DNA from 4 places in the Paenibacillus sp. FSL H7-0918 genome. Region 1 is predicted to be linked to each of the others. Evidence: riboswitches for the same ligand, from Rfam matches in the RefSeq annotation. Region 1 holds a riboswitch; each other region holds the start of a gene.
What was found. A riboswitch is a leader RNA that binds a small molecule or an ion and turns the genes downstream of it on or off. The one in region 1 is predicted to bind cyclic di-AMP.
Positions count from the first base shown of each region.

Region 2: linked by a shared signal. The riboswitch ahead of MHI15_RS14080 (3D domain-containing protein) and the one ahead of MHI15_RS27520 (C40 family peptidase) in region 1 are both predicted to bind cyclic di-AMP.
Region 3: linked by a shared signal. The riboswitch ahead of MHI15_RS29665 (hypothetical protein) and the one ahead of MHI15_RS27520 (C40 family peptidase) in region 1 are both predicted to bind cyclic di-AMP.
Region 4: linked by a shared signal. The riboswitch ahead of MHI15_RS26070 (KamA family radical SAM protein) and the one ahead of MHI15_RS27520 (C40 family peptidase) in region 1 are both predicted to bind cyclic di-AMP.

Region 1 covers NZ_JBBOWJ010000005.1:16,382-19,486, reverse strand. The annotation lists gene MHI15_RS27525 (hypothetical protein) at 1-801, shown strand, start outside; cyclic di-AMP (ydaO/yuaA leader) riboswitch at 1,020-1,158, shown strand; gene MHI15_RS27520 (C40 family peptidase) at 1,216-1,644, shown strand; cyclic di-AMP (ydaO/yuaA leader) riboswitch at 2,007-2,149, shown strand; gene MHI15_RS27515 (C40 family peptidase) at 2,155-2,646, shown strand; gene MHI15_RS27510 (GNAT family N-acetyltransferase) at 2,836-3,105, shown strand, end outside.
Region 2 covers NZ_JBBOWJ010000001.1:3,121,327-3,124,431, reverse strand. The annotation lists gene rnmV (ribonuclease M5) at 1-387, opposite strand, end outside; gene MHI15_RS14080 (3D domain-containing protein) at 564-1,730, opposite strand; cyclic di-AMP (ydaO/yuaA leader) riboswitch at 2,016-2,245, opposite strand; gene MHI15_RS14075 (TatD family hydrolase) at 2,444-3,105, opposite strand, start outside.
Region 3 covers NZ_JBBOWJ010000006.1:195,763-198,867, forward strand. The annotation lists gene MHI15_RS29655 (hypothetical protein) at 1-277, opposite strand, end outside; gene MHI15_RS29660 (hypothetical protein) at 411-932, opposite strand; gene MHI15_RS29665 (hypothetical protein) at 947-1,501, opposite strand; cyclic di-AMP (ydaO/yuaA leader) riboswitch at 1,570-1,734, opposite strand; cyclic di-AMP (ydaO/yuaA leader) riboswitch at 2,154-2,343, shown strand; gene MHI15_RS29670 (hypothetical protein) at 2,595-3,011, shown strand.
Region 4 covers NZ_JBBOWJ010000004.1:237,363-240,467, forward strand. The annotation lists gene MHI15_RS26065 (AraC family transcriptional regulator) at 1-1,524, shown strand, start outside; cyclic di-AMP (ydaO/yuaA leader) riboswitch at 1,573-1,716, shown strand; gene MHI15_RS26070 (KamA family radical SAM protein) at 1,849-3,024, shown strand.

The DNA.
Region 1 (3,105 bases):
AGCATGAAGGAGCAATTTTATATTTTAATTCTGCTCTTCATCTACCGACTGCTCTGGGGCTACTTTATGTATGGTTTCATCCGATCTGCTATTATTCCAATTCTACTGCGCTATCCAGATAAAGACGCCGGCGGCAGCGGTATGGGCAGACTGTTGTATTATATCGAGGGACAGTTCAGCTTGAATACTGACCCTGCGATACGCACTTGGTTATGGATGCTTCTAGGACTTGTTGTCTTGCGACTTCTGCTTTCTCCTTTCATAAGGGCAGGATTGCTGCATGAGCTGCACCAGGAGCGAAAGGGCGAGCGCGGGCTGTTCTTTTTCCCCGGCATGAAGATCTATGGACTACCTGTCTTAGTCTTTAGCCTAATCGAATGGGTGCTGACCCTGCTGCCGCTTTACTGGCTTGCTCCAAAAATGTACGGGCTGTTCTTATCCTCTTTGTTTAACTACACTTTGTTACTTCATTTAGTACCATACGTATTGGCATGGCTTATATATATTTTTATCGTGCGCCTGTTTCTTCTATATATGCAGTTTGGTTACACCGGCGGTACAGGAATGTTCTCCTCACTGTTCATCTGCTTGCGGTCACTGATTCCTGCTATAGGTGTTTCCATTGTACTTGGTGCGGGAGGCTTGCTCTTACTGCTAGTGTGCGGACTGACGGGTCTGTTCTGTCCCGGCCTGCCGGCACTTATAATACGGCAAATCTCACCACTACCTTCTACGCTCTTAAAAATGTGGGGAATCTCTGCACAATATCATCTATGGCGTAGCAAAGCATTTCCACAATAAATTAACCTTATTTGACATAATAAAAAGGTCCCAATTCCTGTATTCAGGAGCTGGGACTTTTTCTCATTACGGATAACTTAAGAGTATTTGCAAAATCATAAAAGCTCTGTTACAATAAGTCCTGTGCTATTAGTAACAATTTTGTAATCAATTGAAACGATTCCTACATAACTAAATGTATTTATCGTAAGTGTAACTGTCGAAACGTCATTCTCTTGGTGCTTAACACGCCTAATTCCTTTGCACCGGGAAGTGGGGGAACCATATTTTGGGTGAATTGATCTCGCTTTACAGGGATCATAGGGAATCTTCTACCGAACCCTTAAGCTAACCTCGCAGGCCTTGGAAGGAGTACATCTTTTGAAAAGACATAATTTAAGAAAAAAATGCGTCGCTGCGGCGCTAGGACTTGTAATGGCATTATCTATTGGTGGAGGAAGCGCCTTTGCCGACTCTAAGATGGACACTGTAATCTCAAAGACTATTGGAGTTGCCTATAAAACCGGAGGTACAAGCACTGCCGGATTTGATTGCTCTGGATTTACAAAATATGTATTCAAGAATGTGGGTCTTACTTTACCTCGTACATCAAAAGCTCAATATAGCGTTGGAACTGCTGTATCCAAAAGCAATCTGCGTTCTGGTGATCTAGTGTTCTTTAACACACTTGGCAATGGAGTATCCCATGTCGGCATTTATGTTGGAAACGGAAAATTCGCACAATCGTCCTCTTCGCGTGGAGTGACCATCACTTCACTCAGTCAGGCCTACTGGGCCAATCGTTATGTTGGCGCTAAAAGAGTAATGAGTACTTCAGCTTATCAAGCTGTAGCCTTCGATTGAAACCTTCCTCACAACTATAACCTCATAATTACAACTATATGAACCTGAATCTGATTATTCCCGTAATCAAATTCGGGTTTTTCTTTTTTCCATAATATATTTTTACACTAATAGAGCCCAATTGAAACACGTTTATTTGATAAAAATTGCAATTATATTAAAAATTAGGTCATTATTAACGCTTACATATGCCTTTCTACCGTAAAAATGCCAATTTTTCTGCATTAATATGTTAAAAACGATTGCCAAGCGGCTTTCTGTTTGTTACAATTAGCGCAGTGAGATTTTAGTAACATTTTTGTAATCATTAAGTTGTTATTTACAAAGGTTTTGTCATGTATTGATTACAAGCTAATCCTAATCAACAGTATGAGCCGAGTTTCCTAACTATTAGGAAAACGGGGGAACCAACTTTGGGTGAATTGACCTCCATTATATAGAGGGGTCATAGGGGACCTTCAACCGAACCCTTAAGCTAACCTCGTAGGCATTTGGAAGGGGTATACACTTTTGAAGAAGAAGTTAGCAGCAGCAGTACTAAGCTTTTCCATCATCCTCACCATCGGAGCAGGAAGCGCTTTCGCAGATTCCAAAATGGATAAAGTGATTGACAAGGCCATCGGTACTAAATACGTATCCGGCGGTATATCCACTAACGGATTTGATTGCTCCGGATTTACAATGTATGTGTTTGATAAGATTGGCATTAACCTTCCACACCAATCAGGTTCCCAATATCAAATGGGCACAGCAATCTCCCGTGATGATATAAGAGCCGGAGATCTTGTATTCTTCAATACAAGTGGCAAAGGTGTCTCACATGTCGGCATTTATGTCGGTGAAGGTAAGTTCGCACACGCTTCTACCTCACGCGGTGTTACGATTAGCTCTCTGAGTGATAGCTACTACGTGAAACGCTACGTTGGTGCCAAGCGCATTATGAGCACAGACGCTTATCAATCGGTTGCTGCTGAATCGGAAGACAATGATGATGTGCAATAAGTAACGTACATAGGCTCTTTTCCAAGGTAACTCTTGGAGGAGAGCTTGTTTTTTTGTCTTATTACTTATTTACCCCTCTCATAATTTGTAAAACATTCCTCTCATATAAAGTTTCTGAGTCGAACCTCCCCCATTTTGTATATAATTAGTAATATAGCAATGTCCTCGTGAAAGGAGATCGTTGACTTTATGATAAATCCCTCGGTAACTTTTCATGTTGTTCCTATGGAGGCAATTCACGGAGAAGCTATTTGTAAGTGGAGCTATACGCCCCCATATAATATTTATGGCTGGATGCCGTGGGAGCAGATGCAGGCTCTTGGCATCGAGTTTGGTGATCCGCAGCTCCGGGAGGAACAATATATCTCCATATTAAATGAACAAGAGGTTTTGTGCGGATTCGCACAGTTGTTCCCGATGGAAGGAGTCGTCCGTTTAGGAGTTGGGATGCGCCCCGAT
Region 2 (3,105 bases), on a different contig from region 1:
AAGCATTCCAGCGGCCATAAGATCATCAATACCAATCAAAGCAGGTGCTCCTTCAAAAGAGGTATGTACATTACGCAGCGCATGACGAATCGCCTCTGGCGATGCATTCTCTACACCGATATCCCCTTTTCGAGTTGCGTCCTTCTCTGGAATAAAAGCATGCTTGCAGCCCGGCACCTTCGCTGAAACGATTTTACGAATTCGCTCCCCAGCATGGTCCGGGTCCGTAAGAATAATAACCCCTCTACGTTCCATAGCAAGCGCGATCTTAGCAATTACAGTCCGGTTTACAGCAGAGCCGCCTGTCTCAATGGTATCCGCTTCTACAGCACGCTTAATGGCTACGGTATCGCTTTTGCCTTCAACGACGATTAATTCCTTAATCATATTTCTTGACTCCTTCCAAAAAAAGCAAAAAGAAGAGGATTCGCTCCTCTTCTTTTGGTTAAAGAATGTATAAGTGATGAGCGGTTGCTCTGCGATCAACGAAATGATCATCCAGCGTTCCTTAACGGTTATCATCACTATAGCTTATCAAAGGATTTTTTGCAAAAGCTTCAGTTCTAGTTAAGCTCTGGTTTCACAGGTCCAATCACATAAACGGTACGTGATTTACGGCCGAAATTACGAGCATGGCTCAGGGAATCATAATAGACATCCACTTTATTGCCTTTAATGGCACCGCCAGTATCCTCTGCACGGCGGAATCCAAGCCCATCGATATAAACCCACCAGCCAATAGGAATTACATTCGGATCTACTGCAATTGTACGACCTTCCGTTACGCGTGTTCCGGAGGCAGTTTTAGTACCTATCCCTGGCTCTTCTGACGAATAAGCTGTCATGGAGACGTTCTTAATCATCTTCTTGTACTCAAAGTCTACGCCAGCCTTGCTTGTGACGTTCTTAGTCTTAGCGCTAACTTTAGTCGTTTTGGAGGTAGTGCTTGATTTGGAAGTTGTTGTAGCTTTAGCAACTACAGTAGGCTTAGGAAGTGCTTTAGTACCAACGGCAATGATCTTATCTTTTGTTACCGTTTGTACTTCCTTGCCGATCATGCGCATAGAGGCCAGTTCTCCGTCTTGATAGATCTTTTCAATATGCTGAACCATGACGCCTGGTTTGCCTGCCTGTGCCACTCTAACTGTTCCCACAGTAAGGGAGGGATCTGCTGTCTTAATAACACGGAAAGGTAAGTTAGTTGTTCGCTGTACCGTTTGCTTGTTGATACGAACGATCTTAATCTCCATGTCAGCAGAGATGGTGGTGTCTAACGAAGGAAAAATCTTATCATAGCCTTCTAGGTTGATACCCAGTTTGTCAATCGCTTGACCGATAGTGTCTTCGGTCGTATATAACGTTTTTGTTGCTCCGTCCGCAGTAAGGCTAAATTTCTGCGCACGATTGATAACGACACGGTCACCGTCTTTTATTTCATCACTCAGACCTAAAGATAATTCATCATGCGGCTGCAGCGAAATTTGCTCTTTCTCCAACACATCACCAAGAAGTGCTTCTCGCGTTTCAAGTGTCTGTGTTTGCCCGTCTATTACTAAAACTAATTGTTTATTACTTTGACCGTGTACGTACAGCAGAATTAACAGCGCGATTGCGATTGAAATCACACCTGCAAGTAAAAGTACGCGAGTATTTACTTGCTCCCACCGTAATGCGAAAGACCTGCTGGATGACTGCGAATCATGGGATACCTCTGGTTGGAATAAGCCCATTCTCTCCATCCTCCTTACATAGCCTCGTCGTCAATTTGTATATCATGAGGACTGAATTTCTTTGACGAAACTATTTGAGATTGTCACAGGATACGCACGTATTAACTTAGCGTCTCCTGCTCATGGATCGCCTGCTCGGCACAGCTACTCCCACACCTGTTATATAACAGTATGCGGGCAACATTCAGTTTATTCAAAAATAAAGAAGCCTAAAAAGAGTTCTCTTGAGGACTCTTTCGTGGCTTCTCCGATGTCAGAATACGCGGGAATGTTTGTGCACGAGGTTGCCTCTCTTACTTGCGCTTACGGGGTTAGCTGTCGGGTTCGGACGAAAGAGAGACGCCCTATTTCAGGTCACCCGCTCACGGCGGTTGCCCTTAAATTCACCCCAAAGACCACGTGAAGAAATCAAATATTGTTCTGCGGCAATTCCTAGTCGTATTCAAGATACAGGCATGCGGCAGTTCAATATTGGTTCCCCCGTTCTCCATACGGAGACTCAGCGAGACGATCCATGAATCAATGGCTGTCACAATAACAACAGCTCACATCACTGAAAAGATGATATCCTGTTTTGATGCATGTTGTAAAGGACGATTCAACCACGTTTACGCAAATATATGGTTAAAATATTGTAATAATCAGCCGTTTTTATATTAAAAAAGTTTAATATATCGGCCATTCTCTATTTTTCACCCGTTTTACTCCTGTTTTCAGACAATCCCAAATCGTTCCAGTGCGTTCGCATACGTAATTTTAGCCAATTCTTCCCATGTTAACCCTTTAATTTCAGCCGCAGCCTCTGCTACTAACTTCACATGAGCACTCTCATTTCGCTTGCCTCGGAAGGGGTGTGGAGTCAAATATGGAGCGTCTGTTTCGATCAATAATCTGTCCAATGGCGTCTGTGCAAGCACCTCTTTAGGCACTCTGGCATTTTTGAACGTGATCGGTCCTCCAAATGACAAATGAAATCCTAGGTCTAGACACATTTTTGCGGTTTCCCAGCTGCCTGAGAAAGAATGCATCACGCCACCAATTTCATTTGCTTTTTCCTCCCGTAAAATCCGTACGACATCTTCATGGGCATCACGGTCATGTATACAGATTGGCATTTTTAGTTCACGGGCTAGTCCAATTTGTTTGCGGAAGACCTCCTGCTGCACATCCTTGGGAGAGGTATCCCAATAATAATCCAACCCAATCTCTCCGATGGCCACCACTTTCTCATGGCTGCAAAGAGAGGCGATCCAATCGAGGTCCCCCTCTTTCATATCAATCGCATCCTGTGGATGCCAGCCCACCGCTGCATAAATATAATCATAAGATTCAGCCAGCTTCATCGTTGAAGGGATCGTTTCCCGATTAAATCCAA
Region 3 (3,105 bases), on a different contig from region 1:
GTGCGGGAACACTTTTTTGCAGAATAATGCTTATTTGAGAAAGAGGCAGCTTTAAGCCGTACCACAATACCTTCACAAGCTGTTCCTCCCAAGGTAATGCCTTAGCCGATAGAAGCGAGCGCCGGGCAAAAGAATCAGCACACTGGTGAATACAAGTGCGGTAAGCGTGGATAGAGAATAACTGAGGATCAAAATCATCCTGACGATATATTTTATGAAGCTCTATGAAGGTGCGGATAGTAATCTTGTCTGCCTCATTAGATTGTTCTAACAACATGGAACTAAGTACGTAGACTTCATTAGTATACTTTTGAACACACTCTGCAAATTTAGTACTGTAGGTGGACTCGGGAGGTAAGGGGTCAGGCATGGTGAACACGATCCTTTCAGATTGAGAGATTTGCTTGAATCTATAATATAGAAAAGTAAGAGATGGATTTATTGATGAGATCGGCGGTGTCTGGTTCCGGGCAACTGTGTTTTTGCTGGGAGGCAGTGGATAAAGCTTTTGAAGGCTTGTAGTAGAGCCGTTCACTTCTGGAATTGCTCCCCCCTGCTGCAACACTGTACAGACGCCCTTGCTGAATATGCCCTGCCAAGGATTTACCCTGGAGCTTGGCCTTTAAATCCTGCAAAGCACCCTGAACTAGCTCAAGCTTAACCTGCTCCCAATCTGAACCTTCGCGGCGGACCTTATCCAGCGCTTCTTCAAGACGGCAATGACAGATGGCCCGTAAAAAAGAACTCCATTTAATGAGATCGAAATTTTTGGTGTTGGCAGAGATCAGACAAGCCCCCCAACTGCAGCCTCCCTTACAGGTGAGCTTCAGAATACCATAACGGCAGCCTTCAGCCCCTTCCATTCCATAGTGAATAGGCTCGGGTTCATCCAATACAAATACTTCAATGCGGGATAGTCTGCGCTGGTCCATAGTAGGGTTCCTCCTTAGATTTCCAAAAGCTTTAAGTCTACATGATGAGTGACACTAGCCCTTTCTACACAAGCGAGCATTTCCATTTTATTCTCACAGACTGCGGTATGCTCTAGCCATAGTCGGAACTTCTCTTTTCGTATAACAGATAGATGTAAGGGAAAGGTGCTGCGGGATCTCAAGACATACCAACCGGCGCTTACATCTTTCCAAGGCTCCTTGAAGGCTGTAAACCACGGGAGCTTTTGGTGTGATGACCAATCCTGCTGCTGCTGTTGTTCTCGAATATTTTTATATATCTCATATACAATCTTAGAGTCTAAACAGTCTTTACAAGAAGAAGGTGTGCTGAACTGGCGAAGGGCTTGGATCTGGTTCTGGCCAAATGCATAGCCTACAATGTACCTGTGATTATGTTCTTCGAACCACAAGGCCCCGAAACAAACGTAATTTAGACTTATCGGCTCAAGCAGCCCTTGATGTATCCCTAAATAATAGTGCTTCAAAACATTCACCCCATCCAGCGTGCTATCACCTAATAAGCTTAGGTAACGCAAAAACCGCAGCAAGAGGAGGACCTCTGCTGCGGTTTTGGATTACAGGCAGATATACCTGGGCCAAAGCGTGGCGGATCAAGGGTCTCTCTCTTTACGCTTACGAGGTTAGCTGTCGGATTCGGACGGTGAGAGTCGCCCTACCTATTGAGACTTATGCAGTCTCCTTTGGATTCACCCCAAGTAGGCCAGGTGGCCTGATGGTTCCCCCGTTCCCTGCGAATGCAGGAACTCAGCGTTGATTGTTTTTCATGAATTAGATTCAACCCGAATCATACTCTTTTCAAGATTTTCTGTAAAAAACGGAAAATGTTCTTTTAGAGCAATTTTAACCATATCCTGCCGACTACGACTGAAAAACGAGGTAAATAGGTATTTATGGCGTGTTATCGCGCCTCTTTCTCGCTCAGCCTCAGCTTCTTGCGTTTCTACCTATAATGGGAATTTGCAGTATTTTCGCTCTAAAAAGGTGAATAAAATCACATGTATTATAGATAGCGATTAAACGCTCCAAACTCGAGTAAACAAGAGATATAGAGAGATTAGATATCAAGTAAGCGCTATCTAATGGGAAAATAGTTTTTAATTTGCATTATTTTGGCATCATTCAGGTTTTACAAGTCTTCGTGCATAAGAGTATGATTACTCCTGTTTCAACGACAATCGAATATTTGATCCGCTTAATTTCCGATAAGGAAAGCGGGGGAACCAACAATCGGCAGCCGATGTGAGAGTCGGAAGCCGATTATGGGGTGAATCCTGTAGAGGGTGTGAGTGAGCTCGCATCTATACAGGTAGGGCGACTCTCACCGCCCGAATCCGACAGCTAACCTCGTAAGCGTATGGAGAGAGGATGAGTGCAATGTGACCGCTAGCGAGCCACAGAGGAGATCCTTTGTGGCTTTTTGCTGTGCTCTTAGAAGCAAAGCATTTATGGAGGCCTCCCCTAAGAGGTCGCTAAATTCATCATTAGCGGTATTTGTAAGGCAGCGTCTAATGACGTGACACAACCGAGCTTTAGGTTGTGCCCGAAAATGACGATAGGTCAACATCCTTTCGGAGATTTTCGTTGCCTCCTTGTTGTAAATGAGCAGGAGGAGAAAAAAAGATGACGGATCAGAATGAATATGTGCTTGTATGTGCGCCTACAAAGGCGGGAGAACATTTCATTAAACTTCTGAAGTTCAGGGGTATTAAGATGGCGGGATTAACCAACAATGTGGCTGAGAAAGCTTTACTTGAGGAGCTCGGGATTGAGCAGGTTATTCTAGTGGATACCCGCCATCAGAGCACTTGGTTTCGCCCATCGTTCCCGGTAGGCAGGGTATATCTGTTTGAGAGCAGCTTTCCGCTTTGCTGCCGCTATATTCAGATGTGCCGTACCTGGACGACACAGCCGATTTTTGTGATTACAAGTTCAATAAATCCTAGATTGGTCTATAAAAGACTTGGTGCGAGCTATGTAATCTATTCCCATAGTGGTGATGCTGATTTTCTAATCGATAGATCACCTCATCAAGGATAATGGAAGGAGTGCGGAAGATATGATGGATCTGTATATGGTGGCTTCGTTAGCTGTAATTTACGGGTTATTTTATGGCTTTATGCGCTGGTGCGCA
Region 4 (3,105 bases), on a different contig from region 1:
AACGGACAATTGAACCTCGATGATCAAAGCGTGATACTAAGTACGGATAAATGTTATCTACTATCTCCTGGAATCTCCTATAGTACGGACAACCAGGAGCTGACGTTGTATTATTACCTCATCACCTTTACAGCAATTTATACAACCGAGCATCCTAAACGATATTCTGGAGAGCTGCTTTCCGGCAGACGGGAGTTAATTGTGCACCCGTTCACCAAGGTAATCCGACTAGTCGAAGACCTGCTCATGAACAGGAATAACACCGATGATGTACAACAATTCAAGCGACAATTAAAATTCCAAGAATTGCTGCTGCTACTTTTTGAGCATAATTACCCTTCCAAACACCTGCCAAGTCCTACGGAATCCGTAGAAAAGACCATAACATTCATTCAGGAGCATTATACAGAGAGTATCACCGTGAAGCAGTTAGCTGAACTGGCGGGAATATCAATCTGGCAATATACACCGATCTTTCAGCAGCTTACGGGTAAAAAGCCGCTTGAATACCTGACGGATCTGCGCATTAATCATTCCAAACGATTCCTGCAGGAATCGACTGAACCACTGCGGGAAATCGCCAGACTGGTCGGCTTCTCGGACGAATACTATTTCAGCCGCCGCTTTCGGCAAAAAACCGGAGTTACACCCGGACAATATGCACATCAGAAAGGTCGTAAGCTTACCGTCAAGGATTGGACGGGTCATGAGGTGGAGATTCCAGAGCGAGCGAAACGTATTGTCTATCATGGCGAAACACTTGGCGACCTTCTCGCGTTAGGCGTAAAGCCTATCGGTGGAGATGAAGCGTTCGCCCGGAACAGCGTCTATAAACATCGGCTTAAGAAGCTCGCCAACGTCGGGTTTCCACTGGACCCGCAGTTGACCGCTTCCCTAAACCCAGATTTGATCATTTTGGCAAATAGTGATGAAAGAGCCTACAGAGCAGTTTCTGGTATCGCTCCGACACTCACCTTTGATTCATTTGCGCCTCTCGACAACCGAATGCGGACATTAGGCAGTTGGCTAGGTAAACAGCGCGAAGCCGAAGCATGGCTGGAGTCATTCACAATCAAAAACGCTGCCATGTGGCAGCAGCTTTACACGACAACCCTCCAAGTTGGAGAAACCGCCTCTGCTTTGGTCTATGATCATGGAGATCATCTGTATGCTATGGGAATGTCCGGATTCTCCACTGCGCTTTATGCCCCTTGTGGTTTACAACCGACCGAAGAGATCCAGGCCATATTGGACGAAGAGTTAGGGTTCGCCGAAGTTGATCCAACACGACTGCCTGCCTACGCCGGAGATCATATCTTCATGCTCATTCCGGAACGCAAAGACTCGCGAGCTGCGATGGAACGATTACTAGACAGTTCACTTTGGAACAATCTCCCGGCAGTACGTCAGGGACATGTTTATCTGCTCGACGGAAGCAAATGGAACTCTAGTGATGCGTTAACCCGGGAGAAGCTGCTAACGCTGTTGCCTAAACTACTCGGCGGAAGTAGCGCTAGCAATTAAAGGTGAATCTAGGATTCTCTTTTGACTTTTCAAAACTTCATAGGGTATACTTTATCTACGCTTAATTTCCAACTTTTACAGTTGAAAAGCGGGGGAACCAGTTAATTGGGGCGAATCATTGAGCATTAGAATGTAGGGTACCATCTTACCCGAGTCCGTCAGCTAACCTCGTCAGCAGTGGATGGGTCTGCTTTTCATGTTATTTACATAACCAGAGACCCTTGCTAAGGGTCTCTTTTTGTGCTTTTTTTGGACCCTGCTGGCAGTAGATTGGCCTTTGACACTAAGGCTCCCTCATTTCTCACACTACGAGACAAAGGAGAGATGTACGTGCAAAAGGTAAAGTACTTCACGGATATTAACAAAATAGCTATGTTGTCTGAGCTGGAAAAAGAGAATCTGAAAGAAATTACGGACAAGTTTGTTTTTCGTGTAAATGACTACTATCTGTCTTTAATTAACTGGGATGATCCAAATGATCCCATCCGTAAGCTGGTTATTCCTAACGAAGGTGAACTGCTGGAGTATGGGCGCTGGGACGCCTCCGATGAGGACACGAATTATGTGGTACCTGGTTGTCAGCACAAGTATAGAACAACTGCACTACTGATTGTATCCGAGGTCTGCGGGGCTTATTGCCGCTACTGTTTCCGTAAGCGTCTGTTCCGAAATGACGTGAAAGAGGCGATGGCTGATGTCTCTCCGGGCTTGGAGTATATCGCAAATAATCCGGAGATTAACAACGTACTTCTTACGGGCGGGGACAGTTTAATTCTCTCCACACCGAAGCTAAGATCCATTATTGAAAATCTAAGAAGCATTGAGCATGTTAAGATCATTAGACTGGGTTCCAAAATTCCCGTATTTAATCCGATGCGGATCTCTGAAGACGAAGAGCTGCTGGAGCTGATTCGTACTTACTCTACCGAAGACAAACGAATCTATGTTATGGCGCACATCAATCATCCTCGTGAAATCACACCTGAAGCCAAAAAAGCATTTAAAGCTCTCCACAACGCAGGGGCAATTGTCGTAAATCAGACCCCCATCCTCAAAGGCATCAACGATGATCCCGTTATTTTAGGGGAACTACTGGACCGGCTTTCATGGGCTGGCGTTACACCCTACTACTTCTTTGTGAACCGGCCCGTAGCCGGAAACCGGGATTTCGTATTACCGCTCGAGCAAGTCTATCAAATTGTAGAAGAAGCCAAAGCCAGAACCTCAGGACTTGGCAAAAGAGTACGCTTATCCATGAGCCACACCTCAGGAAAGATAGAAATTCTCGCCATTGATAACGGGAAAGCCTATCTCAAATACCATCAATCCAGAGATCAGGAATACGGAAAATTTATGATTCTAGATTGTCCAAAGGATGCCGAATGGTTCGATGACCTGCCTGGGAATGAGCAATATTGGACCCCACCTGTGAAAAAAAACGATACTATTATTTCTGTTAATGATTTATCAGGCGAGCCTGCGGATTTAATCTGTAAATAGATTTAATCGACTCTGTCATAGGATATTTCTTCATCACCAACAACAAAACTCCTCCCTCCCAAAATTAGCCCGAAAAAATCT